2 regions of the Streptomyces sp. NPDC051136 genome follow, and region 2 is predicted to be linked to the other one. Evidence: riboswitches for the same ligand, from Rfam matches in the RefSeq annotation. Region 2 holds a riboswitch; the other holds the start of a gene.

Region 1 (15,092 bases), on a different contig from region 2:
GCGGCGATGGGACCCCACGGGAAGCCGCACTCCTTCCGCTGGCGGACGGGGAAACGCGGCAGACAGTAACCCCGCGGCGGGGCACCGGCCAACGACCTCCGGGGCCGCGCAACACGACGCCCCGCCGCTGACGCAGGTCACCGGCGGGGCGGGGGGTCACACGACCCGGACGTGATTCGCCCGAACGGGCGGTACGGCGGGACTGGTTCCGGGTGGCGCGGCGGCACCTGGCCGGGCCTCCGCACCGGGCACGGTCAGAGGCACACGCCGGGCACCTTCAGAGGCACACGCCGACCGCGGTCAGACGCGCACGCCGAACATGAACGGGCCGCCGATCGTGCTCATCGACTCGTAGCGGACGTTGGTGCCGGTGCGCGGCGCGTGCAGGACCTGGCCGTTGCCGGCGTAGAGGCCGACGTGGTGCAGGTCGCTGAAGAAGAAGACCAGGTCGCCCACCTGCAGCTGGCTCATCGAGGAGATGCGGGTGCCGTAGTTGGCCTGTGCCTGGGAGGTGCGCGGGATGCCGACGCCGGCCTGCGCGTACGCCCAGGAGGTCAGGCCCGAGCAGTCGAAGGAGGACGGACCGGTGGCGCCGTAGACGTACGGCGTGCCTATCTTGCCCTGGGCCGCGGCGAAGGCGGCGCCCGCGCGGCCGGAGGCCGGGGTGGACTTGCCGCCGGTGAGCACCTGGCGCTCGCTGGCGCGGTTGGAGCGCTGCTCCTCCTCCTGGAGGGCCGACCGCTCCTGCGCGGTGAGCGTGTTGAGCAGCTTCTGCGCGGACGAGAGCTTGCCCTGGACCTGCTTCTTCTTCTTGCCCAGCTCGGTGCGGGTTGCGGAGAGGTCCTTGAGCTTCTCGGAGGCCTCGGACCGCTGCTGGGCGAGGTCGCGCTGCTTGACCTGGATCTTCTTCAGCGCCTCGACCTGCTGGCCGCTGAGCTGGTCGAGGGTGGAGGCCTTGTCCAGGTAGTTGTCCGGGTCGGCGGACAGGAAGAGCTGGAGGGAGGGGTCGATGCCCCCGGAGCGGTACTGGGCGCTGGCCATCGAACCGAGGCCGTCGCGCAGCTCGTTGAGCTCCTCCTGGCCGCGGGCGACGTTGTCCTGGATGGTGGAGATCTCCTTCTGGAGCTTCTCCTGCTTCTCCTTGGCGCCGTTGTACTTCTCGGTGGCCTGCTCGGCCTCCTCGTAGAGCTTGTCGACCTTGGCCTTGACCTCGTCCTTGCTCGGCTTCTCGCTCGGGGCGGCGTTGGCGGCCTGGGAGCTGAGAGCGACAGCGGCGGCGGCAGCGGTGGTGAGCACGGTCACGCGCGTGCGGCTCGGCTGCTTGGGACGACGGTGGGACGCCACGGAGACGAGCTCCTTCTTGAGAGGGATCACCCGTTCGAGGGTTCGAAGGGTGACCCTAGTGACCCACTCGTGATCAGTTCAAATCCTCCGCCGAAAAATCACGGTTACGCACCGCGTTTTTCGCCACAACTCACCTGCAGTGACGTCGACCTGACACTACGTTGCGTCACGGTTCCGTCAATTCGGGCATAGGGCGCCTACGTTGCGGTTGGTACGGAAGTGAATCAGGGGCTAGGAAAGCCGCTTGAGGAGCACCACGGACGCCACCGGGCGTGCGCCGGCGCGCGCCACACCGTCGGCCACCTCGCGGTCGGTGGAGACGACGATGACCGGCCGGCCCGGCGGCTCGGACCGCACCAGCTGCCGGATCAGCTCGTCGGCGGTGACGCCGGGCTTGGAGAAGAGCACCCGCACCCCGCGCGGCGGCGCGAGCAGCACGGGCGCCGCCAGTTCGGCCCCGTCGAAGACGCAGGTCATCTCGGCGCCGGTCTGCGCGGCGAGCTGCGAGAGCTGGCCGAGCAGCCGCAGGCGCTGCTTCTCCAGCGGCATCTGGGGATAGCCGGTCTTGGTGACGTTGTAGCCGTCGACGACCAGGTGCGCCTGGGGCAGCGCCAGCAACTGGTCGAGGACGGCCGGGTCGTTCTCGGACAGGGCCCGGTTGGCGATGTCCTTCGGCGTCATCCGGCCCGGCTCGACCGCGTCCACGGTCTCGGCGGGCCGCACGGACACCGGGGGCAGCGCCAGCTCGCGGCGCAGCCCCTGGGTGGCGTCGAGAAGGGTGTCGAGCAGCAGCCGCACGCGCATGTCCTCGACGCTGCGGCCCTCGCGGGCGGCCTTGCGGCTGGCCTCCAGGGCGGCCTCCGCCTCCCCGAGGCGGGCCTTGAGCCGCCGGGCCTCGCTCTCGGCGGCGGACACCTGGGTGTGCGCCTCGGCGCGGGCCGCGTCCGTCTCGGCCCGGAGCTTGCGCAGCGCGGCCTCGCCGCGTTTGACGTCGCTGAGGGCGGAGCGCAGCTTGCGGTGCAGCGACTCGCTCTCCCGCTTCGCCGTGTCCAGCTCGGCGCGCAGCCGCTCGGTCTCGGCCTTGGTGTGCTCCCGGGCCCGGGCCAGCTCCTCGTGCAGCCGCTCCAGCTCGGCGCGGCTCTCCTCGTCGGCGCGCTCGGCGTCCGCGCGCTGCGCCTCCTCGCCGGCGGCGGTCACCAGCTTCACCCAGCCGTGCGGGCGCAGGACGTAGGCGGCGGCGGCCACGTCCAGCGGGTCGGCGGCCGGGAGGGCGGACCCGGCGTCGAGGGCACCGGCCAGTTCCGGCTGGGCGTCGCGGAACTTCTCGCCGACGCGCTGGCGGAAGAGCGGGTCCGTCTCCACGGCGGCGGCCATGGCGTTGCCGGCGAACTTGGCCCTGCGGTTGGGGGCGAACCTGGCGTACTGCCTCAGCTGGGCGGGCAGCTCACCGAGGGTGAGCGAGCCGAAGCCGTCGGACACGATCTGCACGACCCGGCGGCGCACGCCGTCGGGCAGCGGGCGGTCGAGCACCTCAGCGGCGCCGTCGCCCGGCCCCCCGCCGTGTGTCTCCACCATCCGTCACCCCAATGTCTCAGGGCGATCCCGCGCCGGAATCGCCTGGTGCGGGGCCGCTCCACTCAGGAGGCGGCATCCGGCCTGTCGACGAGTTCCACCTGGTCCACGGCGTTGCACCAGCGGCACCGCACCGACTCGATGGTCTCACTGAGCACCTCGCGCTCCTCCACCGTCGGCTCACCGGCCAGGTCGAGGTGCACGTACTCGACGACCTTCGAGGCCCGGGTCACGTCGAAGCGGGTGAGGTTGCCGCAGAGGGTGCAGCGCCACCGCGTCGTGTCGGTCGGCAGGGGAACCGTCATCGTGGCTGTTCGCTCTCTTCCAGTGTCGGTGACGCGCCGGGCCTCCCCGGTGCGTGTGGCTCGTAACCCTACGGCCTGGCGGGTACCCGACGCCCGCGTGTCCACGGCGGCGAGGCGCTATGGACCCTCGCGTCCGTTACGTCATGCTCTGTATCCATGATCCGCAACTGGAGCAGGACGGCCCGCAGGACGGTCGGGGCGGCCAGGAAGCTCGTCCCGGCCCGCCCGCCCGGGGGCCGGGCGGCGCCGGTGACCTACACGCTGATCACGCTGTGCTGCCTGCTGTTCCTGGTCAGCCCGGCGGCGGGGCTGAACCCGCTGTACGGCACCGGGGAGGAGCAGCTGGCGGCGCAGCGCGCCCACTTCCGGCGCTGGGGCGTGATCCCCGCAGAACTGTTCGAGGACTCCCCCGGCTCGGCGCTCACCCCGGCCACCGCGCTGTTCGTCCACGGCAGCTGGGTGCACCTGCTGGGCAACATGCTCTTCCTCTACGTCTTCGGCGCGATGACCGAACAACGGATGGGTAGGCTCCAGTTCACCCTGTTCTACCTCGGCTGCGGCTACCTGGCCCTGCTCGGCTACGCGGGCGCCAACGCCCACTCCCAGGAGTCCCTGGTCGGCGCCTCGGGGGCGATCTCCGCGATCCTGGGCGCGTTCCTGTTCCTCTTCCCCCGGGCCCGCGTGACCAGCCTTCTGCCCTTCCTCTTCTTCCTGCCGCTGCGCTTCCCGGCCTGGCTCGTGCTGCCGTTCTGGGCGGCCCTGCAGTGGATGGCGGCGGGCCGGGCCGGTGACGGGCCGGGGGTGGCGTACCTCGCGCACCTGGTGGGCTTCGGTCTCGGCTTCCTCTTCGCCTGGGCCCGGTTCGGGCGTACGACTAGAGTTGGGGGCGTTCCAGTGACGGCGCCCGAGGGAGAGAACCAGCCGTGATCAGCGCGATCGTCCTCATCAAGACCAGCGTGGACCGGATTCCCGAGATCGCGGAGCAGATCGCCGCGCTGGAGAACGTCAGCGAGGTCTTCTCCGTCACCGGCACCTACGACCTGATCGCCATGGTGCGGGTGAACGAGCACGAGGACCTGGCCGAGGTCATCCCCGGCCGGATCAGCAAGATCCCCGGCGTGGAGGGCACGGACACGCACGTCGCGTTCCGGACGTACTCGCAGCACGACCTGGAGGCGGCGTTCGCCATCGGGCTGGACAACTGATCGACCCGGGCCGGGCGCGCCCCGAAGGGGCGCGTGACCGTACCGCCGCGCCGCTCCCCCGACCCGGGGCCGGCCTCCTCCCCCGGGCCGCTCAGGCGTCGGCGGCCGAGGTGGTGTCGGGCACGCAACGGCCGTCCTCGGTGCGGTACTTCCACCGGGCGCCGTCGCTCACCAGCTCCTTGACGGCCTTCACGAACCGCTCGACGTGCTCGTCCGGGGTGCCCGCGCCGAAGCTCACCCGGACGGCGTTGAGGGACTTCTCGCCGGGCACCGCCTCGGGTGCGCCGCACTCGCCCTGCGCCTGCGGGTCGCTGCCGAGCAGGGTGCGCAGCAGCGGGTGGGCGCAGAAGAGGCCGTCGCGCACCCCGATGCCGTACTCGGCGGAGAGGGCCGCGGCGAAGTGGGAGCTGTTCCAGCCCTCGACGACGAAGGAGAGCACCCCGACGCGCGGCGCGTCGTCGCCGAAGAGGGAGAGGATCCGCACTTCGGGAACCCCGGCGAGGCCCTCCCGCACCCTGCGGATCAGCTCTTCCTCGCGGGCGACCAGCGTGTCGAACCCGGCCTCGGTGAGCGCCTTGCAGGCGGACGCGATGGCGTAGGCGCCGATGACGTTGGGCGACCCGGCCTCGTGCCGGGCGGCGCTGTCGTGCCACTGGACGTCCACGCCGCCGTCGGCGCGCCGGCTGACCCGGCGGCTGGCGCCGCCACCGGCGAGGTACGGCTCTGCCTCGCGCAGCCAGTCGGCCCGTCCGGCCAGCACGCCCGAGCCGAAGGGGGCGTACAGCTTGTGCCCGGAGAAGGCGACCCAGTCGACGTCCAGGTCGGTCACGGAGACGGGGTGGTGCGGGGCGAGCTGGGCGGCGTCCAGCACGATGCGGGCACCGTGCGCGTGTGCGGCGGCGGCCAGTTCACGTACCGGCCACAGCTCGCCGGTGACGTTGGAGGCGCCGGTCACGCAGACCAGGGCGGGCCCGTACGGCTCGCGGGCGGCGAGGGCGCGCTCCAGGGTCTGAACGGCCTGCGCGGGGGTGCGCGGGGCGTCGAGGTAGGTCACGTCGGCGTCCCGCCAGGGCAGCAGCGAGGCGTGGTGCTCCGTCTCGAAGACGAAGACCCTGCTCCCGGCGGGCAGCGCGGCGGCGAGCAGGTTCAGGGAGTCGGTGGTGGAGCGGGTGAAGACCACCTGGTCGTCGTCCCGGCAGCCGAGGAAGGCGGCGACCGTGGCGCGGGCGTTCTCGAACAGGTCGGTCGACAGCTGCGACAGGTAGCCGGCGCCGCGGTGCACGCTGCCGTAGTACGGCGCGTAGGCGGCCACGTCGTCCCAGACCCGCTGGAGCGCGGGCGCGCTGGCGGCGTAGTCGAGCGCGGCGTAGGTGACTTCACCGCCGGTGACGAGCGGCACGGTGACGTCCCGGCCGAGGACGGGCAGCGGGGCGGCGACGGCGGTGGCGGCAGGGGTGGGTACGGACATGGCGGACTCCCGTGAGGAACCAGCGCGAGAAGCGCGCTGCGAAAGGTGAAGGAAGAGGTGCGGAGGCGGGGCTCTGCGGCCCTATCGCATTCGCTGGTTCACGGGAGACTCCCTCGGACGACCCAGGACCCCTGGTTCCGCGAGGGGTCCGCGCTTGCCGTGGACCTTGCTGTCCACGGCCTGGTCTTCACCCGGGGCACCCCGCCACGGACGGAGGGTTGCCGGACAGTCGGCCGGGGCCTCATGACTGTCACTCATGACCTGTCGAAAAACTTATGGGAAGTGATCGGCGTCCCGCAACCCGGGTCCGGATCGCGGGACGCACGTCACATGCGTCAGGCGTGGCTGGCCGCCACCCAGCGGTCGAGGACGCGCTTGGCGGCGCCCGAGTCGATCGCCTCGGCCGCCCGGTCCATCCCGGCCCGCAGCTGCTCCGCCAGCGGCGCCCCGCCCGGCTCCAGGGCCACCAGGGCCGCCGCCGAGTTCAGCAGCACCGCGTCCCGTACGGGTCCCGGCTCGCCGGCCAGCAGGCGGCGGGCGACGTCGGCGTTGTAGGAGGCGTCGGCGCCGCGCAGCGCCTCGACCGGCACCAGGTCGAGCCCGACGTCCCGGGGGTCGAAGGCCTCCTCGGTCACCCGGCCGTCCCGCACGACCCAGACCCGGGAGGTGGCGGTCGTGGTCAGCTCGTCCAGACCGTCGTCGCCCCGGAAGACCAGGGAGGAGTGGCCGCGCTCGGCGAAGACACCGGCGATGATCGGTGCCATCCGGGCATGGGCGACCCCGATGGCCTGTGCCTTCACCCGGGCGGGGTTGGTCAGCGGGCCCAGGAAGTTGAACACCGTGCGGATGCCGAGCTGGCCGCGGGCCGCCGCGACGTGGCGCAGGGCCGGGTGGAACTTCACCGCGAAGCAGAACGTGATGCCGGCCTCCTCGGCGACCTCCGCCACCCGCTTCGGCGTCAGCTCCAGGTTGACCCCGAGCTTCTCCAGGACGTCGGAGGCGCCGGACGCCGAGGAGGCGGCCCGGTTGCCGTGCTTGACGACCTTCGCGCCCGTGCCGGCCACCACGATCGCGGACATGGTGGAGATGTTCACCGTCTTGGCGCCGTCACCGCCGGTGCCGACGATGTCGACGGTCCTGCCCGGCACCTCGATCACGTTGGCGTGGTCGTACATGGTGCGGACGAGCCCGGAGATCTCCTCGACCGTCTCCCCCTTGAACCGCAGTCCCACCGCGAAGGCGGCGATCTGCGCGTCGGTCGCCTCGCCGCGCATGATCACGTCCAGCGCCCAGGCGGTCTCGTCCGCGGACAGGTCACGGCCGTCCAGCAGGCCGTTCAGCAGGGCGGGCCAGGAGTGGCCCGCCGCGATGTCGCCTCCAGCGGGGGTCACAGCGCTCATGAGCCGCTCCTGAATCGTGTGTGTGGGGTGTGTCGTGGAAGGGAGGTGCGGTTCCACCCTATCCAGCCCGGACACGGCCGAAGGGCCCCGTCCGCGGAACGGACGGGGCCCTTCGACCGTGGTGTGGCGACGCTGGAGGGTCAGTGGTGGCCGTGGCCGCTCGTGATCTCCTTGTACTCGTCGACGGTCGGCTTCGGAATCTGCGACTCCTCGCCGTAGTAGGCCTCGCTGAGCTTGGCGCGGAGCTTCTCGGAGCCCTTCACCTTGCGCTCGACGCCGTTCTCGTCGACCGTCGGGCCGATCTCGGCCGGCTTGTACTGCTCGTGCGCCGTGAGCGTGTGCAGCTGCTCCTGGCTGAGCGGCTCGTGCACCTCGATGAACTCACCGTGCGGCAGGCGCTTGATGATGCCCGACTCGCGGCCGTGCAGCACCTTGTCCTTGTCCCGGCGCTGGAGACCGAGGCAGATCCGCTTGGTGATGACGAACGCGATGACCGGTCCGACGAAGAACCCGATCCGCACGAACCAGGTGACCGAGTTGATCGACAGGTGGAAGTGGGTCGCGACGATGTCGTTGCCACCACCGATCAGCATGATCATGTACGCGGTGACCCAGGCGACGCCGAAGGCCGTACGGGTCGGGGCGTTGCGCGGCCGGTCCAGGATGTGGTGCTCGCGCTTGTCCCCGGTCACCCACGACTCGATGAACGGGTAGAGGGCGATGACCGCGAGGAAGATACCGAAGATCACCAGCGGGATGAACACACCGAGGACCAGGGTGTGACCCCAGAAGTTGATCTCCCAGCCCGGCATGGCGCGGACCAGACCCTCGGCGAAGCCCATGTACCAGTCCGGCTGGGCGCCCGTGGACACCTGGTCGGGCCGGTAGGGGCCGATGCTCCAGATCGGGTTGACCGAGGCGATGCCGGCGATGACCGCGATGACACCGAAGACCAGGAAGAAGAAGCCTCCGGCCTTCGCCATGTACACCGGCAGCAGCGGCATGCCGACGACGTTCTTGTTGGTCTTGCCGGGACCCGCGAACTGCGTGTGCTTGTGGTAGAAGACCAGGATCAGGTGGCCGACCACGAGCCCGAGCATGATGCCCGGCAGCAGCAGGATGTGGATCGAGTAGAACCGGGCGACGAAGTCGGTCCCGGGGAACTCCCCGCCGAACAGGAACATCGAGATGTACGTGCCGATGATCGGCGTGGACAGGATCGCGCCCTGGGTGAAGCGGACACCGGTGCCGGAGAGCAGGTCGTCCGGGAGCGAGTAGCCGGTGAAACCGGTGAACATGCCGAGGACGAACAGCAGGAAGCCGAACAGCCAGTTGATCTCACGCGGCTTGCGGAACGCGCCGGTGAAGAAGACGCGCATCATGTGCACGAACATGCCGGCGAGGAAGATGATCGCCGCCCAGTGGTGGATCTGCCGGATCAGCAGACCGCCGCGCACGTCGAAGCTGATGTCGAGCGTCGACTTGTACGCCTCGCTCATCAGCTGTCCCTGCATGGGGACGTACGAGCCGTGGTACGTGACCTCGTTCATCGACGGGTGGAAGAACAGCGTCAGGTACACACCCGTGAGGATGATGATGATGAAGCTGTAGAGGCAGACCTCACCCAGCATGAACGACCAGTGGTCGGGGAAGATCTTGCGCATGTTGGCCTTGGCCAGGGAGTAGATCCCGAGCCGGCCGTCGGCCCAGTCGGCGACGCGCTCGCCGGCCGGTGCCTTCCCGCGCGAGCGGGGTGCGTCGTTGGCTGCAGTACTCATCCGCGCTCCCAGAATGCAGGACCGACGGGCTCCTCGAAGTCGCTGAGCGCCTCGAGATAGCCCTCGTCGTTCACACCGATGCGCAGCTGCGGCAGCGGGTGACCGGCGGGACCGAAGATGACCCGGGCGCCGTCGGAAAGGTCGAAGGTGGACTGGTGGCAGGGGCAGAGCGCGTGGTGCGTCTGCTGCTCGTACAGGGAGATCGGGCAACCGACGTGGGTGCAGATCTTCGAGTAGGCCACGATGCCCTCGTGCGACCACTCGAGCTCGCGCTTGTCCTTGATGCTGTCCGGCTCCAGCCGGATGATCATCAGGGCCGCCTTGGCGATCTCGTTCTGGAAGTCGTGGTTGTCCTCCTCCAGGCCCTCGGGCTTGGCGAAGGTGAGGGAACCGACCCCGATGTCGGACGGGCGCATGGGCTCGTTCGTGTTCATGTTGACGAGCAGCTTGCCCTTGGACCACAGCGTGTGGCGGAGCTTCGTCCCGGGCAGCGGGCCGAGGTCGCGCAGCAGGACGACGCCGGAGAGCGGCACCAGCGTGAGCGCGCCCAGCATCGTGTTGCGGATCAGCTTGCGCCGGCCGATCACCGACTCCTTGGCGCCCTGCTTGAAGTCCGCGTGGACCTTCGCGCGGGTCTCGGAGTCGGCCTCGATCGGGTGGCGCTCGTCGGCGACCTCTTCGTCGGACATCAGGGTGCGCGCCCAGTGGACGGCGCCCGCGCCGATGGTGAACAGCGCCACGCCCAGGGTCAGGCCCAGCGCGAAGTTCATCGCGTTGATGTGACCGAGGGGGAAGACGAAGATCGACTTGTCGTGCGGGATCGCGACGAACGAGGCGATGAAGCCGATGGTGGCCAGCATCGACACCGTGAACAGCAGGGCGACCACGCGCTCGGACCGCTTGGCGGCCCGCTCGTCGACGTCCTGGATCCGGTGCTCGTGGGGCGGCAGCCCCGGGTCCGCGAACGGGTTCTTGTCGTCCGCGGGCTTCGGCACGTGCGTGCCGCCCTGCTCAGCCGGCAGGTTCTCTTCTGGAATGTCTTGGCTACTCATGACTTCTTGGCCTTTGCGGTCCGAGCGGCGACCCACACGGCGACGGCGATGCAGGCACCCAGGCCGAAGATCCAGCCGAACAGGCCTTCGCTGACCGGCCCGAGGCCGCCGAGCGAAAGACCGCCCGGGTCCACGGTCTCGTCACCGTTGACCGCGTCCAGGTAGGCGATGATGTCCTTCTTGTTCTGTTCCGACAGGGCGGTGTCGGGGAAGGAGGGCATGTTCTGCGGGCCGGTCTGCATGGCCTCGTAGATGTGCTTCGGGCTGACACCCTCGAGGCTCGGCGCGTACTTGCCGTGCGTCAGGGCGCCGCCCTTGCCGGTGAAGTTGTGGCACTGCGCGCAGTTGGTGCGGAACAGCTCGCCGCCCTTGGCGATGTCCGCGCCCTCGGGGCCGTACTTCTCCTCGGAGGGGACGGCCGGACCGGCACCCAGCGACGCGATGTAGGCCGCGAGCTGGTCGATCTCCGCCTGGGAGTAGATGTTCGGCTTGTCCGGGATCTGCGCGCCGGGCTGCTGGGCCGGCATGCGGCCGGTGCTGACCTGGAAGTCGACGGCCGCGGCGCCCACGCCGACCAGGCTCGGACCGTCGCTGGTGCCCTGACCACCGGTGCCGTGGCAACTGGCACAGCCGACGGCGTAGAGCTTCTTGCCCTCGTCGATGGCGAGGGACTGGGCGCTTTCATCGGCCTGCGCCTTGCTCGCGGGTGCGAACGCGGCGTACAGCCCCCCTGTGCATGCCAGCGCGAGGAGTAGGACGACGAGTGCCGCCAGCGGATGGCGTCGTCGTGCGGAGAGCTTTTTCACGGATTACCCCGGTGTCAGGATCTTCTGCGTCGATGCTTCTGGTATTGCGCGGGTGCGGTGCCGCGACTACTTGATCAGGTAGATCGTGGCGAACAGGCCGATCCAGACCACATCGACGAAGTGCCAGTAGTAGGACACGACGATGGCGGCGGTCGCCTGCTCGTGGGTGAACCTCCGGGCCGCGTAGGTGCGGCCGAGGACCAGCAGGAAGGCGATCAGGCCGCCCGTCACGTGCAGTCCGTGGAAGCCGGTGGTCAGGTAGAACGCCGAGCCGTACGGGTCGGAGGACAGGGAGATCCCGTCCTTCTTGACCAGTTCGGTGTACTCGAACACCTGACCGCCGATGAAGATCGCACCCATCACGAAGGTGACGATGAACCACATCCGGAGCTTCTTCACGTCACCGCGCTCGGCCGCGAACACGCCGAGCTGGCAGGTGAGGGAGGAGAGCACCAGGATCGTGGTGTTCGTCGCGGAGAACGGGACGTTCAGCGCGTGAGCCTTCTCGGACCAGAAGTCCGGGCCCGTCACCGATCGCAGGGTGAAGTACATCGCGAAGAGGGCCGCGAAGAACATCAGCTCGGAACTCAACCAGATGATGGTTCCGACGCTGGTGAGGTTCGGCCGGTTGACCGACGGGTGCGCGTGCCCGGTTTCTACTGTCGTTGCTGTCGCCACGACCGACATTATGTCGGTCGCTTATCCCGCCCTCACCCCGGGGGGTGCCGTTCGGAGTGTCCGCCCCGTCTGTACTGCCCGGATGGCCCATCGAACGGCCCGTCGAAGCCGTGTCCGAACCCGTGCTGACGGGGCGTTCGAGGGAGTAGCATCCGGCCCAACGGGCTACGACAGCCTCACGGGCTCCATCGGTCTTCACCGCGTATCGGAGGAAGCATGCAGGCGACCGCCACGGTGCTGGTCTACAGCGACGACTCCAACACCCGCGAACAGGTGCGGCTCGCGACCGGCCGCCGGCCGGCCCCGGACGTGCCGGTGGTCGAGTTCGTGGAGTGCGCGACTCCGGCCGCCGTGCTCAAGGAGCTGGACCGGGGCGGGATCGACGTCTGCGTCCTGGACGGCGAGGCCGTGCCGATGGGCGGCATGGGCATGTGCCGCCAGATCAAGGACGAGATCTTCCAGTGCCCGCCGGTGCTGCTGCTCATCGCGCGGCCGCAGGACGCCTGGCTGGCGACCTGGAGCCGGGCGGAGGCGGCGGTGACGCTGCCGGTGGAGCCGGTGGAGTTCGCGGGCGCGCTGGCCTCGCTGCTGCGCGAGAAGAGGCTGCAGGGCGTCTAGGGCGCCTTCCGGCCGGGGGCGCGGTGGCACGCCCCGCGCCCCTGTCACCTGCTCCCTGAGGGCCTCCTCAGACGCTCTCCGGCCTCAGCCTGGCCTGCTCACCCGTGCCGGCGGCACTGCCGGCGCCGCCGGTCAGGGCGCTGCCCGTGCGCCACTTCGCCCAGTCCATGTTCCAGTCGCCGAAGCCGTTGCCGAAGGGCTCCATCGTCTCGCCGCCGGAGTTGACGACCTCGACGAGGTCGCCCTCCTGGACCTCGTTGAAGAACCACTCCGCGTTGTCGGTGCTCATGCCGACGCAGCCGTGGCTGACGTTGGCGATGCCCTGGGAGCCGACGGACCAGGGGGCGGCGTGCACGTACTCGCCGCTCCAGGTCACCCGGGTGGCCCAGTGGACCGGCAGGTCGTACGACTCCGAGGAGCCCTCGGCGATGCCGACGGTGGTGCTGCGCATGCGTACGAAGGATTCCTTGCCGAGGACGACCTTGACGCCGTTGCGGGTCTCGAAGCCGGGCTTGCCGGTGGTGACCGGGAGCTGGCGGACCTCCTCGCCGTCCTTGAAGACCGTGAGGGTGTGCGCGGCGGCGTCGGTGACGGCGACGACGCGGTCCTCGGTGGTGATCTTCAGGGGTTTGGCCTTGCCGCCCCACATCCGGTCGCCGATCTTGATGCCGTCCAGGGTGCTGTGCACCTTGATGGTGGCGTGGGCGGGCCAGTAGTCCTGCGGCCGGTAGTGGAGCTTCTTGTCGTCCACCCAGTACCAGGCGCCCTGCACGGCCGGCGTGGACTGCACCTTCAGGGCGCGCTCCACTATGGCCCGCTGGGCCGGGTCCCGGACCGGCTGGCTCAGTTCCGCGGTGACGGGCTGGCCGACGCCGTACGCGCCCGCCTTGGGCCCGAAGACGACGTCCAGGGCCTTCTTGGCGCCGGGCTTGCCGGTCTCGAAGGTGAGCACCTTGCGGCCGGGTGCCCCGTCCCCGTCCTCGGTGCTGACGCGCACCGTGTAGCTGGCGTTGGCGGCCAGCGGCGAGGTGCTGTGCCAGCGCGCGCCGTCGGCGGACAGTTCGCCCGCGACGTAGCGCCCGGCCGCGTCCATGGCCGTGACGTCCGTGATGCGCCCGTCGGCGCCCTCGGCCACCACCTCCAGGGGTTTGTCCGGGTCGGCCTTCTTCCCGGCCTCCGTGGGGCCGTTGAAGGAGATCTGGCCCGCCGCGTCGTAGGGCGTGGCGGACAGCGGATTGTCGTCGCCCGTGCAGGCGGTGACGCTCGCGCCGAGGGCGATCACCAGCAGGGTGCAGCCGACGACCGTACGCCCCCGCGCCTGGAAGTGAACCGGGATGCTCATGACCTCACGCTAGGGAGGACCGTCGGAGGCGGCACGGTGGATGAGCCGGAGGAGTGAGAGGCCGTACGGCAGACGAAGGGCCCGGACGCTCCTGACGGAGTGTCCGGGCCCTTCGGTGCTCGGTGCGTGCTACTGGGTGCGGTTCTCGCCGCGGTAGTACTCGAAGACCCAGCCGAACAGGCCGATCAACAGGATCGGTGCCGAGAAGTACAGCAGCCACCAGCCGATGGCCACGCCCATGAAGGCGAAGGCACCACCGATGCCGAGCGCCAGCGGCTGCCAGCTGTGCGGGCTGAAGAACCCGACCTCACCGGCGTCGTCCGCGACGTCCGCCTCCGTGTTGTCCTGCGCGCCCACGTCGACCCGCCGCGCCGTGAAGGCGAGGTAGAAGCCGATCATGATGGCCAGGCCGAAGGCCAGGAAGAGGGCCGTGGTACCGGCCGGCTCCTTGGACCAGTAGCCGTAGACGACCGCCACGGCGAGGATGAAGACGCTCAACCAGATGAACATCTTGCCCTGGATTTTCACTTCCCGGCCTCCTTGCCGCCGGCGAGGGCCTTCTCACCGTGGCCGACGTTCTCCAGCTGATCGATCGCGGAGATCTCGGGGTAGTGCAGGTCGAAGGCGGGGGATTCACTGCGGATGCGCGGCAGCGTGAGGAAGTTGTGCCGCGGCGGCGGGCAGGAGGTCGCCCACTCCAGCGAACGGCCGTAGCCCCACGGGTCGTCCACCTCGATCTTCTTGCCGTACTTGGCGGTCTTCCAGATGTTGTAGAAGAACGGCAGGAGCGACATGCCGAGCAGGAACGAGCTGATCGTCGAGATCGTGTTCAGGGCGGTGAAGCCGTCCGCCGCCAGGTAGTCGGCGTAGCGGCGCGGCATGCCCTCGGCACCCAGCCAGTGCTGGACCAGGAAGGTGCCGTGGAAGCCGACGAACAGCGTCCAGAAGGTGATCTTGCCCAGGCGCTCGTCCAGCATCTTGCCGGTGAACTTCGGCCACCAGAAGTGGAAGCCGGCGAACATCGCGAACACCACGGTGCCGAACACCACGTAGTGGAAGTGCGCCACCACGAAGTACGAGTCGGACACGTGGAAGTCCAGCGGCGGCGAGGCCAGGATGACACCGGTCAGGCCACCGAAGAGGAAGGTGACCAGGAAGCCGGTGGACCAGAGCATCGGTGTCTCGAAGGACAGCGATCCCTTCCACATGGTGCCGATCCAGTTGAAGAACTTCACACCGGTCGGGACCGCGATCAGGAAGGTCATGAAGGAGAAGAACGGCAGGAGCACGCCGCCCGTCACGTACATGTGGTGGGCCCACACCGTCACCGACAGGCCCGCGATCGCGATGGTCGCGCCGATCAGACCCATGTAGCCGAAGATCGGCTTGCGGGAGAAGACCGGGATGATCTCACTGACGATGCCGAAGAACGGCAGCGCGATGATGTACACCTCTGGATGCCCGAAGAACCAGAACAGGTGTTGCCACAGCAGCGCTCCGCCGTTGGAGGAGTCGAAGATGTGG
Region 2 (15,092 bases):
CAGCAGCTCGCCCCCCGGCCCCGCCAGGGCGGCCTTCATCCCGGTGCCGCCCACATCGAGGGCGATGACATGTCTCACGGGGACAGTGTGGCCCGTCTACCCGGGAGAGGTCTAGTCCACTTACGTGGTGTAGACCTTAATCCGGTAAGCGAACGCGCGAACGAGCAGAGAACAACGCGGGTGTACGACGCGGGGGACGACGCGAGTGGACGGCGCGCGGTGAACGACGAGTCGTCGGCAGGGTTGGGGAACAGGTGCAGCGGCGTAGGACAGGAACGATCGCGGTGGTGTCCGCACTGGGCATGACGGCGGTCCTCGGCGGCTGCGGCCTCACCGGCGACTCCGGAGAGGTGACGCTGAAACTCGTCGCCGCCGACTACGGCGACAGCAAGGACAACAGCTCCCAGAAGTACTGGGACGAGCTGGTGAAGTCCTACGAGGCCAAGAACCCCGACGTGCACGTGGACGTCACCGTCCACTCCTGGAGCGACGTGGACCGCGAGGTCCGCGAGCTGGTCGAGGCCGGCAAGGCCCCCGACATGGCGCAGATCGGCGCCTACTCCGACTACGCGGACCAGGACCTGCTCTACCGGGCCGACGATGTGCTCTCCATCCCGGTCCAGGCCGACTTCGTCTCCCAGCTGGCCGGGGCCGGCCAGGTCAACGGCGTGCAGTACGGCCTGCCCTTCGCCGCCTCCACCCGGGTGCTCTTCTACAACAAGACCCTCTTCGCCCGGGCCGGCGTCACCCCGCCCACGTCCTGGGACGACCTCGCCGAGGCCGCCGAGGCGCTCAAGGAGAAGGGCGTGAAGTACCCGTACGCCCTGCCGCTGGGCGCCGAGGAGGCGCAGGCCGAGACGATGCAGTGGATGCTCAGCGGGGGCGGCGGCTACACCGACGACGTCGGCACCTACTCCGTCGACTCCCCGCAGAACGTCACCACCTTCACCTGGCTGCGCGACGAACTGGTCGCCAAGGGCCTGACCGGCCCGGTCGCCCCCGGCAAGCTCGACCGCGCCGACGCCTTCGCCGCCTTCGCGAACGGGGACGTCGGCATGCTCAACGGGCACCCCTCGCTGATGAAAATGGCGTCCGGCAAGGGCGTGAAGTACGGCATGGTGACCACCCCCGGCGCCGACGGCGAGAGCGAGAACACCCTCGGTGTCACCGACTGGATGACGGCCTTCAAGAAGAACGGCCACCAGAAGGAGATCGGCGAGTTCCTCGACTTCGTCTACAGCGAGGAGAACGTCGTCGACTTCTCCCGCGAGTACGACCTGCTGCCGGTCACCACCTCGGCGTCGCGGACCATGAGCGGCGCGGCGGAGGACGAGAAGCTCAAGCCGTTCCTCGACGAGCTGCTGCTCTCCGAGCTGTACCCGGTGGGCAAGACCTCCTGGGCCTCGGTCAGCGCGGACGTCAAGAAGCGCATCGGCCAGGCGGTCGCCCCCGGGGGCAGCCCCAAGGACGTCCTCGCCCAGATCCAGCTGACGGCGATGCGGGCGGGCAGCGGGGAGTAGCCGCGGGGCGGGCGCGCTGTCGGTGGCGGGCGTTACGGTGCCCTACATGGACCTGGGAGAGCTGGCCGAGCGGGAGCTGGGCATCCTCGCACTGGAGCGCCGGAGCTTCTCCGGCCCCGGCGCCAAGGAGCGTGCCGTCCGCGAGGAGCTGGGCCTGGCCCCCGTCCGCTACTACCAGCTCCTCAACGCCCTCCTGGACGACCCCCGCGCCCTCGCCGCCGACCCGGTGACGGTCAACCGCCTGCGCCGGGTACGCGAGTCGCGCCGCGCCGAGCGCTAGACCGCCCGCGCATCCCGTTCGCCGGAGAACCATGACGTCCCGTACAGGCGTCCGAGCAGGTGCAGGGTCACCCGCCGGGGAGGACGCGCTCTTCCTCGGCGTGATCCGCTTGTCCGCACCACGACCACGAAGAGGGTTCATGCAGCGCACCACCTCAACCGCCTCCGCCGGCCTGCGTTCCCGACTGCGCCGCCGCAGCACCGCCGCTCTCGTCGGCGCCGTCGCCGCGGCCGGTCTGACCACGGTCACCGCGACGCCCGCCAGCGCGGCCGGGGCGCCGACCGGGATCAACTGGGACCACGTCTGGAACGGCACGGGCGTCCGGGTCTACGTCGAGGAGTACGGGGACATCATCTCCGTCTGCGACACGTCGGCGAACGGCCATTCCGCGTTCGTCACGGTCGACGACTGGGACCTGAACATCAGCCACTACAAGGCCACCGTCAGCACCGGCAAGGGCACGTGCGTCACGCACCGGGCCAGCCAGGGCGGCCGGTACAACCTGCACGAGCACAGCAACATAGGCCTCACCTTCGAGGGCAAGGGCGGCCAGGGCTCCTACGCGGTGAACTTCGTCAACGACCACTGAGTCCCTCCCCGCCTGAGCCCCTCCCCGCCTGCGGGCAGCGCCCGCTGCCGGCAGGCGGGCCGCGGGTTCGGGCAGGCGCGGCCCCGGTCTCCTTCCGTGCCGGTTCGGGCGGGCGCGGCCCCGGTTCCTTACGCGCCGGTTCGGGCGGACGTGGCTTCGGTTCCTTCCGTGCCGACTCCCTCCCGCCCGGCGGCGGCTCCGGTTTCCGAGGTGCCGCCTCCGGGCGGGCGCGGCCCGGACTCCCGCCCCGCCGATTCCCGCGGGCGCGGACCGCGGGGGAGGCGTGCGCCCGGCCCGTGCGGGATAGGTTCGCGGTATGGGCAGCCACCAGGACTCCACCCGAGCCGACTCCCCGCACTCCCTGCCGACGCCCGCGACCGCGGCCGGCCGCGAAGGGCTCGACGCCCTCCTCGCGCACCCGGGCCGCGCGGTGGTCGCGCTCGACTTCGACGGCACGCTCGCCCCGATCGTGCCCGACCCCGACCAGGCCCGCGCCCACCCGGACGCCGTACCGGCGCTCGCGGCCCTGGCGCCGAAGGTCGCCTCGATCGCGGTGATCACCGGCCGCCCCGCCGAGGTCGCGGTCGGCCACGGCGGTTTCGCCGGCGTGCCCGGCCTCGACCGCCTCGTCGTCCTCGGCCACTACGGCGCCGAGCGCTGGGACGCCGCCACCGGCACCCTCACCACGCCCGAGCCGCACCCCGGCGTCGCCGCCGTCCGCGCCGAGCTGCCGGGGCTGCTGGAGCGGTCCGGGGCGGCGGAGGGCACCTGGACGGAGGACAAGGGCCACGCGGTCGCCGTCCACACCCGCCGCGCCCCCGACCCGGGGGCCGCCTTCGACGCCCTCCGCGCCCCCCTCACCGACCTGGCCTCCCGCCACGGCCTGATCGTCGAACCCGGCCGCATGGTCCTGGAGCTGCGCCCGCCCGGCATGGACAAGGGCGCCGCCCTCAGGTCGTACGTCCACTCCCTCGGCGCCGCCTCCGTCCTCTTCGCCGGGGACGACCTCGGCGACCTCCCGGCCTACGCGGCCGTCGACACCCTCCGCGCCGAAGGCACCCCGGGGCTCCTGGTCTGCAGCGGCAGCGACGAGGTGACGGAACTGCGCAAGCGCGCGGACGTCGAGGTGCCCGGTCCGGCCGGAGTGGTGACCCTCCTGGCGGCTCTCGCGCGCCGGCTGGCCTGAGACAACGTCACAGCCGTTTCCCCCGCCCGTCACAGGCGGGTCCGGACGCCGGTGACGGGACAACCCGGTCCGCGGCCCCCGGCTCTTGCACGCCGTGGAGCCTGTTCACCGAGGCCCAGGCCCAGGACCGTGGAGGAACCGCCATGACCGCTCGGAAGACCCCGATGCTCGCCCTCTCCACCGTCGCCCTCGGCCTGGCGCTCACCGCCTGCGGCACCGGCCAGGACGGCGGCGGCCCCTACGACGCCCTGGCCTCCGGCTCACCCACCGCCACCGCGACCCCCCAGGCCGACAAGGGCACCGCCACCGGCGGCACGCCGTCCGACGCTCCTAAGGGTGACGGCGCGAAGTGCACGGACCGGCGGAACTACGCGGGCGACCCGCGTTCCAACGCGGAGATCAACTCGATCGGCGCGGACACCGGCACCTGCCCGCCGGTCCGGGCCGGGTAGTCCGCGCCCGCCCGTCAGCCCCGCAACGCGTCCAGCTGCTCCAGGAACCACCGCGCCGGGGGCAGCGCGGTGCCGGCGGCCGCCAGCCGCTTCGACCGCTCGGCCCGCTCCCCGGCCGGCAGGCCGAGCGCCCGGTGCAGCGCGTCGGCGGTTCCCACCACGTCGTACGGGTTCACCACCACCGCGTCCTCGCCCAGCTCCTCGTACGCCCCCGCCTCCCGCGACAGCACCAGCGCACACCCCATGTCGGAGACCACCGGCACCTCCTTCGCGACCAGGTTCATCCCGTCCCGCACGGGGTTGACGAGCGCCACGTCCGCCAGCCGGTAGGCGGCCAGCGACCGCGCGAAGTCGTCCTTCAGGTTCAGCACCACCGGCGACCACCCCGGCGTGCCGAACTCCTCGTTGATCGCCTCCGCGACCCGCCGCACCTCGGCCGTGTAGTCCCGGTACACGGCGAGATCCTGCCGCGAGGGGTAGGCGAAGGCGACGTGCACGACCCGCTCGCGCCACTCGGGCCGGCCCGCCAGCAGCTCCCGGTACGCCAGCAGTCCCCGCACGATGTTCTTGGACAGCTCGGTCCGGTCCACCCGCACGACGGTGCGGCGCGGGCTCCCGTCCGGCGCCGTGCCGATCTCCTCCCGCAGCGCCGCCATCCGCTCCTCGACGTCGGCCTCGTGCGAGCGCCCCCGCAGGAAGTCCCCGTCGGCGCCGAGCCCGTGCACGCCGATCTCCGTACCGCCGAGCCCGCCCACCACGGCGTCGCAGCAGGCGGTGAACGCGTCGGCCCAGCGCCGGGTGAGGAACCCGAGCCGGTCGGCGCCCAGCATCCCGCGCAGCACCTGCTCGGCGATGTCGTCCGGCAGCAGCCGGAAGTAGTCGACCGGCGCCCACGGCGTGTGCGAGAAGTGGCCGATCCTGAGGTCGGGGCGCAGCTCGCGCAGCATTCCCGGCACCAGCGTCAGGTGGTAGTCCTGCACGATCGCGACCGCGCCCTCGGCCGCCTCCTCGGCCAGCGCCTCGGCGAAGGCCCGGTTGTACGCCTCGTAAGAGGCCCACTGCCGCCGGAACTCTGCGTCGAAGACCGGCTCCAGGGGCGTCTGGTAGAGCATGTGGTGCACGAACCACAGCACCGAGTTGGCGATCCCGTTGTACGCGTCCGCGTGCACGTCGGCCGGCACGTCCAGCATCCGTACGCCGTCCTCGCCGACCCCGCGCCGCACCGCCTCGCGGTCGCCGTCGCCGAGCGCCGAGCACACCCACAGCGCGCCGGCGTCCGGCCCGATGGCCGAGAGCCCCGAGACCAGACCGCCACCGCCCCGTTTGGCGTGCAGCGACCCGTCCTCCCGCACCTCGTACGAAACCGGTCCCCGATTGGACGCGACCAGCACCTGAGCAGCACCGAAGCTTGAAGCCATACGTCTCAACCTAGCCCGGCCCCTCAGACCTCAAACGTGCGCAGGCGTCCCCTCGGCTGCGATTCGGTCACACGGCTTGTGCAGGAAGTGTGAACGGGCCGAGGATATGCGGTGCACATTTCAACTATCTGGGGGGTGGGCGAAGCATGCCCATACGTACGCGGCACCCGCGCACCGGCAGACTCGCCGGCACGGCCGCGCTGATCGCGGCCGGCGCCCTGGCCCTGGCGGGCTGCGGCGACGGGGACACGGGCACGAGGGCGGACGAGGCGGCCGCGGCGGCCACGCAGACCGCGACCGGCACGGCGGCGCCGGGCGACAGCCCCACCCCCGAGGCGTCCCCCGCCACCGGGACCCCGACGCCGACGCCCACCCCCACGCCCACCCCCGTCACGCTGCCGGACCTCACCGGCGGCAGCATCGCGGCGGCCGTCCGCGCCGCCGAGCAGGCGGACGTCGGCTACACCGTGCTCCTCCAGGGCACCGGGCAGCGGGCCTCCTCCTGGGGCAGCGGCGAGAAGGTCTGCGAGCAGAGCGGCGGATCCGGCGCCGTGACCTTCACCGTCCCCCGCGACGGCCGCGACTGCGCCGGGCGCCCGCTGCACACGCCGAAGCCGACCCCGAAGCCGTCGAAGACACGGGACGCCGGCACGGGCGGAACCGGCGGCGGCACGGGCGGCACCGGGGGCGGCGGTACCGGCGGCGGCTCCGGCGCCTGCGAGCTGAAGAGCCCCGCGGGCAACTGCTACGCCGACGGCCAGTTCTGCGCGAACAAGCACCACGGCCTGAGCACCCACGGCCGGGGCGGCGAGTACCTGACCTGCGAGCAGGACGCGGCGGGCCGCTGGCGCTGGTCGGACGGCGTCCCGGGCTGAGCCCCCTGAGGCCTACGCCACCCTCCGGGCCGCGTACTCCGCGATGTCCGTCATCGGGGGCCGTTCCTCGGTGTCCACGGCGTGGGTGCGCGGCTCGAAGCCGTCGGCGCCCCGCTCGAACTGGGTGAGGGCCGGGCGGAGCAGGTGGCCGCGGGCCAGCCGGAGCTGGGCGGTGCGGTAGATCGCGGCGGCCATCCGGCCCAGCGCCCGGCCGTCCTGGTGGCGGTGGACGCGCACCCCGACGTCGACCTGCGCGAGCGCGTCCAGGCCCACCAGGTGCAACGCGTCGACCAGCATGCCCAGTTCGACGCCGTAGCCGACCGGGAAGGGGAGCCGTTCCAGCAGCGAGCGGCGGGCCGCGTACTCGCCGCCCAGCGGCTGGACGAAGCCGGCCAGCTGCGGCCAGTGCATGTTGAGCAGCGGGCGGGCCATCAGCTCCGTGACCCGGCCCCCCTGCCCGGGGGCGGCGCCGAGCGGACGGTCGTACATGGCCTTGACGAGGTGCACGTCGGGGTCGGTCAGCAGCGGGCCCACGATCCCGGAGACGAAGTCGGCGGAGAACTCGCGCAGGTCGGCGTCGACGAAGCAGACGATGTCCCCGCCGGTGACCAGCAGCGAGCGCCACAGCACCTCGCCCTTGCCCGGCACGGCGGGGATGCGGGGCAGGATCGCGTCGCGGTGCACGACGCGCGCACCGGCCGCCGCGGCCACCTCCGAGGTGCGGTCGCTCGACCCGGAGTCCACGACCACGACCTCGTCGACGAGCGGAACCCGGCCCATCAACTCCCGCCGGATCACCGTGACGATGTCGCCGACCGTGGCCTCCTCGTCCAGCGCGGGAAGCACCACGCTGACCGACTGCCCGGTGGCACGCTTGGCGGACAGGAGCTGCTGGACCGGCCGGTCCGCGGCGCGCCAGGAGCGTGCGGCCAGCCAGCGCTCGACTTCTTCCAGCACGTCCGGTGGCTCCTCTGTGATCCATCTCGCGGTACGGACGACTATCTCAACCGTCCTGGCCTTCGGTTACAGTCTTGAACAACGCGAGGGACCACCGCATGCCGGGGTCGCCGCGTGCACAACGGAAAAACAACCACATACCGCTCATCCAGAGGGGCAGAGGGATACGGCCCGATGAAGCCCCGGCAACCCTCCAGCCGGCTCTTGTCACACAGACGTGGCGAGGCTCCCGGCTAGGGAAGGTGCCAAATCCGTCTCACGGCGAGATGCGTCGTGAGGAAGATGAGGAGAAAGGGCCTCGCCTCCATGGCTGTGCAGACTGCCGAAAGCACCACGAACCCCACGAACACCGCGTCCTCCGCGAACGCCTCGGGTTCCCCCGTCGACCTCGGCCCCGCCACCGCCCTGAGCTGCCGGGAGTGCGGCCACCGGGTACCGCTCGGACCGGTCTTCGCCTGCGAGGAGTGTTTCGGCCCGCTGGAGATCGCCTACGACTTCTCCGGCCACGACACCGAAGAGCTGCGCAAGCGGATCGAAGCGGGCCCCGCGAACATCTGGCGCTACGCCCCCCTGCTGCCCGTCCCGGCCGACGTGGCGACCAAGCCGAACATCAACCCCGGCTGGACCAAGCTCGTCAAGGCCGACAACCTCGCCCGCGAGCTGGGCGTCACCGGCGGGCTCTACGTCAAGGACGACTCCGGCAACCCCACGCACTCCTTCAAGGACCGCGTCGTCGCCCAGGCCATCGAGGCCGCCCGCGCCTTCGGCTTCACCACCCTGTCCTGCTCCTCCACCGGCAACCTGGCCGGCGCGGTCGGCGCCGCCGCCGCCCGGGCCGGCTTCCGCTCCTGCGTGTTCATCCCGCACGACCTGGAGCAGGGCAAGGTCGTCATGGCCGCCGTCTACGGCGGCGAGCTGGTGGGCATCGAGGGCAACTACGACGACGTGAACCGCTTCTGCTCCGAGCTGATCGGCGACCCGGCCGGCGAGGGCTGGGGCTTCGTCAACGTCAACCTGCGCCCCTACTACGCCGAGGGTTCCAAGACCCTCGCGTACGAGATCTGCGAGCAGCTCGGCTGGCAGCTGCCCGACCAGCTCGTCGTCCCGATCGCCTCCGGCTCCCAGCTCACGAAGATCGACAAGGGGCTTCAGGAGCTGATCAAGCTCGGCCTGGTCGAGGACAAGCCGTACAAGATCTTCGGCGCGCAGGCCGAGGGCTGCTCGCCGGTCTCCACGGCGTACAAGGGCGGTCACGACGTGGTCCGGCCGCAGAAGCCGGACACCATCGCCAAGTCGCTGGCCATCGGCAACCCGGCCGACGGCCCCTACGTCCTCGACATCGCCCGCCGCACCGGCGGTGCCGTGGAGGACGTGACCGACGAGCAGATCGTGGACGCGATCAAGCTGCTCGCCCGTACCGAGGGCATCTTCGCGGAGACGGCGGGCGGCGTGACGGTCGGCGTCACGAAGAAGCTGATCGAGGACGGCGTCCTGGACCCGTCGCTCACCACGGTCGTCCTCAACACCGGCGACGGCCTCAAGACCCTCGACGCGGTGGCCGGCACCGGCCTCACCGCCACGATCCGCCCCAACCTGGACTCCTTCCGAGAGGCTGGCCTCGCATGAGCGTGACCGTTCGTATCCCGACCATCCTGCGCACCTACACCGGCGGCAGCGCCGAGGTCAGTGCCGAGGGGGCCAACCTCGGCGAGGTCATCTCCGACCTGGAGAAGAACCACACGGGCATCGCCGCCCGCGTCCTGGACGACCAGGGCAAGCTGCGCCGTTTCGTCAACGTCTACGTCAACGACGACGACGTGCGCTTCGAGCAGGGCCTGGAGACGGCGACGCCGGACGGCGCGGGCGTCTCGATCATCCCGGCGGTCGCCGGCGGCTGATCCTCCGCAGATACACCTTGTAGTGCGTATTGCCCTCTCCGTGAGAGAAGCGGAGGGGGCAATTCCATGTGATTGAGCGCGGTAGAGTTGGGGAACGCGCTCCCGATCGAAACAACGGGAACCGTTAATTCCTGCCGCTCGTCCGACAAGAAGCAGCCAAAGTGCGGGCGTATTGTGCGGCTTTTGTGCCCTTTGTGTGCCCCGACTTGACCCGAATTCAGGCGAATTCTCGCCACATTCCGGACCGGGTGCGTCCAGATTTCTCGTCCGATTGACCTGTTGCAGACGGCAGTTGGACAGATACATTCAGCCGCGGTCGACGCGTTCCGGCGCACGCCCCCAGTCGTGGGGGGCGAGGTCTGACCCGGGTCCGCGAAGTGCGGATCTGTGCAAGGGCCAGTAATAGGGGAGTTAGGCATGGCTCAGGGCACCGTCAAGTGGTTCAACGCGGAGAAGGGGTACGGCTTCATCGCGGTCGACGGTGGTGCGGATGTTTTCGTCCACTACAGCGCGATTCAGATGGACGGCTACCGCACCCTCGAAGAAGGCCAGCGGGTCGAGTTCGAGATCTCGCAGGGTCAGAAGGGCCCGCAGGCCGACATGGTTCGCCTCAGCGCCTGAGACGCTCGGCCACCACAGCACCCGGTCTTCATCCGAAGGGCCCGTACCCGCTGGGTACGGGCCCTTCGGCCTGCCCGCAGGTGCCCCGTCCCCGTGTTCGCGGGTGGCTGAGCGCGGGGCTCGATCCCCGAGAGGCGCTTGCACTCGATGGGGGCGAGTGCTAATCATTGCGTTAGCACTCTGAAGGTGAGAGTGACAACGAAGGACCGGGTCGGTGAGGCCCGCAGGCCGGGTGGGGAAGGAACCACAAGGCCGGCGAGCCGTCCGTCGCGGGCGCGGGCGCGGTCCGAAGGAATCACCCCCAGTCCTGGAGGGACCACTTCACATGGCCAAGATCATCGCGTTCGACGAGGAGGCACGGCGCGGCCTCGAGCGCGGCATGAACCAGCTCGCGGACGCCGTCAAGGTGACGCTCGGCCCCAAGGGCCGCAACGTCGTCCTCGAGAAGAAGTGGGGCGCCCCCACGATCACCAACGATGGTGTCTCCATCGCCAAGGAGATCGAGCTCGAGGACCCGTACGAGAAGATCGGCGCCGAGCTGGTCAAGGAAGTCGCCAAGAAGACGGACGACGTCGCCGGTGACGGTACGACCACCGCGACCGTTCTCGCCCAGGCCCTGGTCAAGGAAGGCCTGCGCAACGTCGCGGCCGGCGCCAACCCGATGGCCCTGAAGCGCGGTATCGAGAAGGCCGTCGAGGCCGTCTCCGCCGCCCTGCTGGAGCAGGCCAAGGACGTCGAGACCAAGGAGCAGATCGCCTCCACGGCCTCCATCTCCGCCGCCGACACCCAGATCGGCGAGCTCATCGCCGAGGCCATGGACAAGGTCGGCAAGGAAGGCGTCATCACCGTCGAGGAGTCCCAGACCTTCGGTCTGGAGCTGGAGCTCACCGAGGGTATGCGCTTCGACAAGGGCTACATCTCGGCGTACTTCGCCACCGACATGGAGCGTATGGAGGCGTCGCTCGACGACCCGTACATCCTGATCGCCAACTCCAAGATCGGCAACGTCAAGGACCTGCTGCCGCTCCTGGAGAAGGTCATGCAGTCGGGCAAGCCGCTGCTGATCATCGCCGAGGACGTCGAGGGCGAGGCCCTGTCGACCCTGGTCGTCAACAAGATCCGCGGCACCTTCAAGTCCGTCGCCGTCAAGGCCCCGGGCTTCGGCGACCGCCGCAAGGCCATGCTCGGCGACATCGCCATCCTCACGGGCGGCGAGGTCATCTCCGAGGAGGTCGGCCTCAAGCTCGAGAACGCCACGCTGGACCTGCTGGGCAGCGCGCGCAAGGTCGTCATCACCAAGGACGAGACCACGATCGTGGACGGCGCCGGCTCGGCCGACCAGGTCCAGGGCCGCGTCAACCAGATCCGCGCCGAGATCGAGAACAGCGACTCGGACTACGACCGCGAGAAGCTCCAGGAGCGTCTGGCGAAGCTGGCCGGCGGCGTGGCCGTCATCAAGGCCGGTGCCGCCACCGAGGTCGAGCTCAAGGAGCGCAAGCACCGCATCGAGGACGCCGTTCGCAACGCGAAGGCGGCCGTCGAGGAGGGCATCGTCGCCGGTGGTGGCGTGGCCCTGCTCCAGGCCTCCCAGGTCTTCGAGAAGCTGGAGCTGTCGGGTGACGAGGCGACCGGCGCCAACGCCGTGAAGCTCGCCCTGGAGGCCCCGCTGAAGCAGATCGCCGTCAACGGTGGTCTCGAGGGCGGCGTCGTCGTGGAGAAGGTCCGCAACCTGACCGTCGGTCACGGCCTGAACGCCGCTTCCGGCGAGTACGTCGACATGATCGCCGAGGGCATCATCGACCCGGCGAAGGTGACCCGTTCCGCGCTGCAGAACGCCGCCTCCATCGCCGCGCTGTTCCTCACCACCGAGGCCGTCATCGCCGACAAGCCGGAGAAGGCCGCCGCGGCGGGCGCCCCGGGCGGCATGCCGGGCGGTGACATGGACTTCTGATCGACCGCTTCCGGTTGATCGGCCGTTCCGCACGGACCGAGGGCGGCACTCCCCGCGAGGGGGGTGCCGCCCTCGGGCGTTTCCGTGGCCCGGCACCGACCGGTCCGCCCGGCCCGGCCGGTCATCCGGATGTGGCCCGGGTCACGGCGGGTGGGCGGCTGCGGACGGAATGCCGCGGCCGGGCGGGAGGGTTCACCGAGGAGTGCGATGAATGCGCGCGCACATACCGTCCGGTATCGACTTCAGGAGCCCCCACGTGACCGTCACCCCCGCCGAGGCCGCCTCGCGCGCCGCCCGGCTTCTCGCCCGCCCGGCCACGATCAACGGCCTCACCGTGCCCAACCGCATCGCGATGGCGCCGATGACCCGCATGTTCTCCCCGGGCGGCGTCCCCGGCGAGGACGTGGTGTCGTACTACGCGCGCCGCGCCGCCGCCGGTGTCGGGCTGATCGTGACCGAGGGCACCTACGTCGGTCACGACTCCGCCGGGCAGAGCGACCGCGTCCCGCGCTTCCACGGCGACGAGCAGCTCGCCGGGTGGGCGAAGGTCGCCGAGGCGGTGCACGCGGCGGGCGGCACGATCGTCCCGCAGCTGTGGCACATCGGCATGGTCCGCAAGGCTGGGGAGCCGCCCTTCGCCGACGCCCCCGCCGTGGGCCCCTCCGGCCTGCGCATCGGCGAGGACGAGCCCACCGGCACCGCGATGACCCGGCGCGACCTGGACGACGTCGTCGGTGCCTTCGCCGAGTCCGCCGCGGCCGCCGAGCGCCTCGGCTTCGACGGCGTGGAGATCCACGGCGCCCACGGCTACCTCGTCGACCAGTTCCTGTGGTCCGGCACCAACCGCCGCACCGACGCCTACGGCGGCGACCCGGTGGCCCGGACGAAGTTCGCCGCCGAGATCGTGGCCGCCGTACGGGAGAGGGTCTCCGCCGACTTCCCCGTGATCTTCCGCTACTCCCAGTGGAAGCAGGAGGCCTACGACGCCCGCCTCGCCGAGACCCCCGAGGAGCTGGAGGCGATCCTCTCCCCGCTGGCCGCGGCCGGGGTGGACGCCTTCCACGCCTCCACCCGCCGCTACTGGGTCCCCGAGTTCGAGGACTCGGACCTCAACCTCGCGGGCTGGACCAAGAAGCTCACCGGCAAGACCGCCATCACCGTCGGCTCGGTCGGCCTGGACGGCGACTTCACCAAGGCCTTCCAGGGCCAGGGCGCCCCGGTCGGCAGCCTCGACAACCTCCTCGACCGCATGGAGCGCGACGAGTTCGACCTCGTCGCCGTCGGCCGCGCCCTGCTCCAGGACCCGCAGTGGGCCGAGAAGGTCCTCGCCGGCCGCTTCGAGGCGCTCGCCCCGTACGACGCGGCGGCGATCAGGACGCTGAGCTGACGGACCCTCGGCCGAGCGCGGTGCGCACCGCGGCGTAGGGTCCGTGGGATGACGATCACTGGACCCGTGGAGTCGGCAGAACCCGTGGTGCGCACCGGCTGCGGCGCGGTGCGCGGCCGCGACGAGGACGGTCTGGCCGTCTTCCGCGGCATACCGTTCGCCCAGGCACCGGTGGGGGACGCCCGGTTCGCCGCCCCGCGCCGCCCCCGCCCCTGGGACGGCATACGCGACGCGTACGCCTTCGGCCCGCCGCCCCCGCAGGACCTCGGGGCCGTGGGGGCCGCCGCCCCGCCGGACGCCCCCGCGGGCGACGACTGGCTGACGGTCAACGTGTGGACCCCTGCGCCCGACCCGGCCGCCCGCCGCCCGGTCATGGTCTGGATCCACGGCGGCGCCTACAAGATGGGCCACTCCGGCAGCCCCGCCTACGACGCCCGCCGCATCGCCGCCGACGGCGACCTCGTCGTCGTCACCCTCAACTACCGCCTCGGCATGGAGGGTTTCGCCCACATCGAGGGCGCCCCGGCCAACCGGGGCCTGCTTGACCAGGTCGCGGCGCTGGTCTGGGTGCAGGAGAACATCACCGCGTTCGGCGGCGACCCCGGCCAGGTCACGATCTTCGGCGAGTCGGCGGGCGCCGGATCCGTGGCGTCCCTGCTGGCCATGCCCCGCGCGGCCGGGCTCTTCCGGCGGGCCGTCGCCCAGAGCGTGCCGGGCACGTTCTTCTCCACCGGACTCGCCGCCGACATCGGTAGCGCCCTCGCCGGCGAGCTGGGCCTGCGCCCGACCGTCGAGGACCTCGCGGGGATCGCACCGGACCGGCTCGTCGAAGCCGGCCAGGCCCTCGCCCCGAAGATGCCGGGCAACGTGCCGCGCTGGGGCCAGGCCGCGCCGACGGTCACCCCGTACGCGCCCGTCGTGGACGGCGAGTTCCTGCCGGTCGCGCCGTGGCAGGCGCTCGCGTCCGGGGCGGCCCGTGACGTCGACCTGATGGTCGGTCACAACCGCGACGAGAACCGCCTCTTCACCGCGATGGCGGGCAAGCTCGGCGCGGTCGGCGAGGACCGCGCGAGCGCCGCCCTACGGCTGTACGCCCCGGGCGGCGAGGCCGCCTACCGCGCCGCGTTCCCGGAGGCGTCGGCCGACGAACTCTACGAACGCGTCCAGACCGACTGGCTGTTCGCGATGCCGTCGCTGCACCTGGCCGAGGCCCACCTCGCGGGCGGCGGCCGGGCCCACGTCTACGAACTCACCTGGCCCGCACCCGCCTTCGACGGCGCCCTGGGCGCCTGTCACGCCCTGGACATCCCGCTCCTCTTCGGCACCTTCCAGGAGAGTCTCGCGCTGCTCCAGTTCGGCGGCGCGGAGCCGTCCGAGGAGGCGCTGGCCCTGTCCTCCCGCTTCCGGGCCGACTGGACGGCGTTCGCCCGCACCGGCGACCCGGGCTGGCCCGCGTACGACACGCGACAGCGCCTCGTGCGCGTGTTCGACGCCGAGCCGGCCGTCGCGCCGTACCCGGAGGAGACCTCCCGGCGCCTGTGGGAGGGCCACGCGTTCACGCCGTTGCCGCTGGTGGACCCGGAGGCGTGAGCTTCCGGGGCCTCCTGCTCGGCCTGTTCGTCCTACCGGTCGTCGCCGGCGGGTACTTCCTCACCGAGGCGGCGACCGCAGGCGACACCCCGCGGTGCGCGGGCATCATCCAGGAGTACGGGGACGCGGAGCGCTCGGGACCCGTGAAGCCGGGGGAGACGTGCGACCTGTACAACTTCACCGACGGCCGCTCGGCGGGCACGCGGACGTACGAGCAGCAGAAGAAGGCCCAGGAGGACGGGGCGGCGGACGACCACCGGACCGGGGGCCGGCGGCTGGCCTACGGCGTGGCCGGGCCGACCGTGGTCACCGCCCACCACTTCCCGGCACGCCGCCGTTCCTGACTGTGCAACGTGGCGCCCGGCGTG

What was found. Region 2 has a riboswitch for S-adenosylmethionine ahead of thrC (threonine synthase). Riboswitches for the same ligand answer to the same signal wherever they lie in the genome.
Region 1: another riboswitch for S-adenosylmethionine. It lies ahead of ACIBCJ_RS16150 (aminotransferase class V-fold PLP-dependent enzyme); the one in region 2 lies ahead of thrC (threonine synthase).

What each region holds. Positions count from the first base shown of each region.
Region 1 covers NZ_JBITFE010000005.1:185,780-200,871, reverse strand. Annotated here, with positions in the region: gene ACIBCJ_RS16180 (C40 family peptidase) at 1-18, opposite strand, end outside; gene ACIBCJ_RS16175 (C40 family peptidase) at 301-1,344, opposite strand; gene ACIBCJ_RS16170 (NYN domain-containing protein) at 1,576-2,919, opposite strand; gene ACIBCJ_RS16165 (hypothetical protein) at 2,982-3,221, opposite strand; gene ACIBCJ_RS16160 (rhomboid family intramembrane serine protease) at 3,378-4,148, shown strand; gene ACIBCJ_RS16155 (Lrp/AsnC family transcriptional regulator) at 4,145-4,426, shown strand; gene ACIBCJ_RS16150 (aminotransferase class V-fold PLP-dependent enzyme) at 4,518-5,894, opposite strand; SAM riboswitch class IV at 6,040-6,156, opposite strand; gene trpD (anthranilate phosphoribosyltransferase) at 6,230-7,294, opposite strand; gene ACIBCJ_RS16140 (cytochrome bc complex cytochrome b subunit) at 7,435-9,072, opposite strand; gene ACIBCJ_RS16135 (Rieske 2Fe-2S domain-containing protein) at 9,069-10,124, opposite strand; gene ACIBCJ_RS16130 (c-type cytochrome) at 10,121-10,930, opposite strand; gene ACIBCJ_RS16125 (heme-copper oxidase subunit III) at 10,997-11,617, opposite strand; gene ACIBCJ_RS16120 (hypothetical protein) at 11,825-12,226, shown strand; gene ACIBCJ_RS16115 (Ig-like domain-containing protein) at 12,294-13,568, opposite strand; gene ACIBCJ_RS16110 (cytochrome c oxidase subunit 4) at 13,698-14,096, opposite strand; gene ctaD (cytochrome c oxidase subunit I) at 14,093-15,092, opposite strand, start outside.
Region 2 covers NZ_JBITFE010000007.1:147,907-162,998, forward strand. Annotated here, with positions in the region: gene ACIBCJ_RS21200 (ROK family protein) at 1-78, opposite strand, end outside; gene ACIBCJ_RS21205 (extracellular solute-binding protein) at 303-1,520, shown strand; gene ACIBCJ_RS21210 (DUF3263 domain-containing protein) at 1,567-1,800, shown strand; gene ACIBCJ_RS21215 (hypothetical protein) at 1,940-2,389, shown strand; gene otsB (trehalose-phosphatase) at 2,706-3,575, shown strand; gene ACIBCJ_RS21225 (hypothetical protein) at 3,719-4,027, shown strand; gene ACIBCJ_RS21230 (trehalose-6-phosphate synthase) at 4,042-5,445, opposite strand; gene ACIBCJ_RS21235 (hypothetical protein) at 5,592-6,320, shown strand; gene ACIBCJ_RS21240 (glucosyl-3-phosphoglycerate synthase) at 6,333-7,277, opposite strand; SAM riboswitch class I at 7,419-7,566, shown strand; gene thrC (threonine synthase) at 7,584-8,903, shown strand; gene ACIBCJ_RS21250 (MoaD/ThiS family protein) at 8,900-9,175, shown strand; gene ACIBCJ_RS21255 (cold-shock protein) at 9,593-9,796, shown strand; gene groL (chaperonin GroEL) at 10,122-11,747, shown strand; gene ACIBCJ_RS21265 (NADH:flavin oxidoreductase) at 12,004-13,134, shown strand; gene ACIBCJ_RS21270 (carboxylesterase family protein) at 13,183-14,724, shown strand; gene ACIBCJ_RS21275 (hypothetical protein) at 14,721-15,068, shown strand.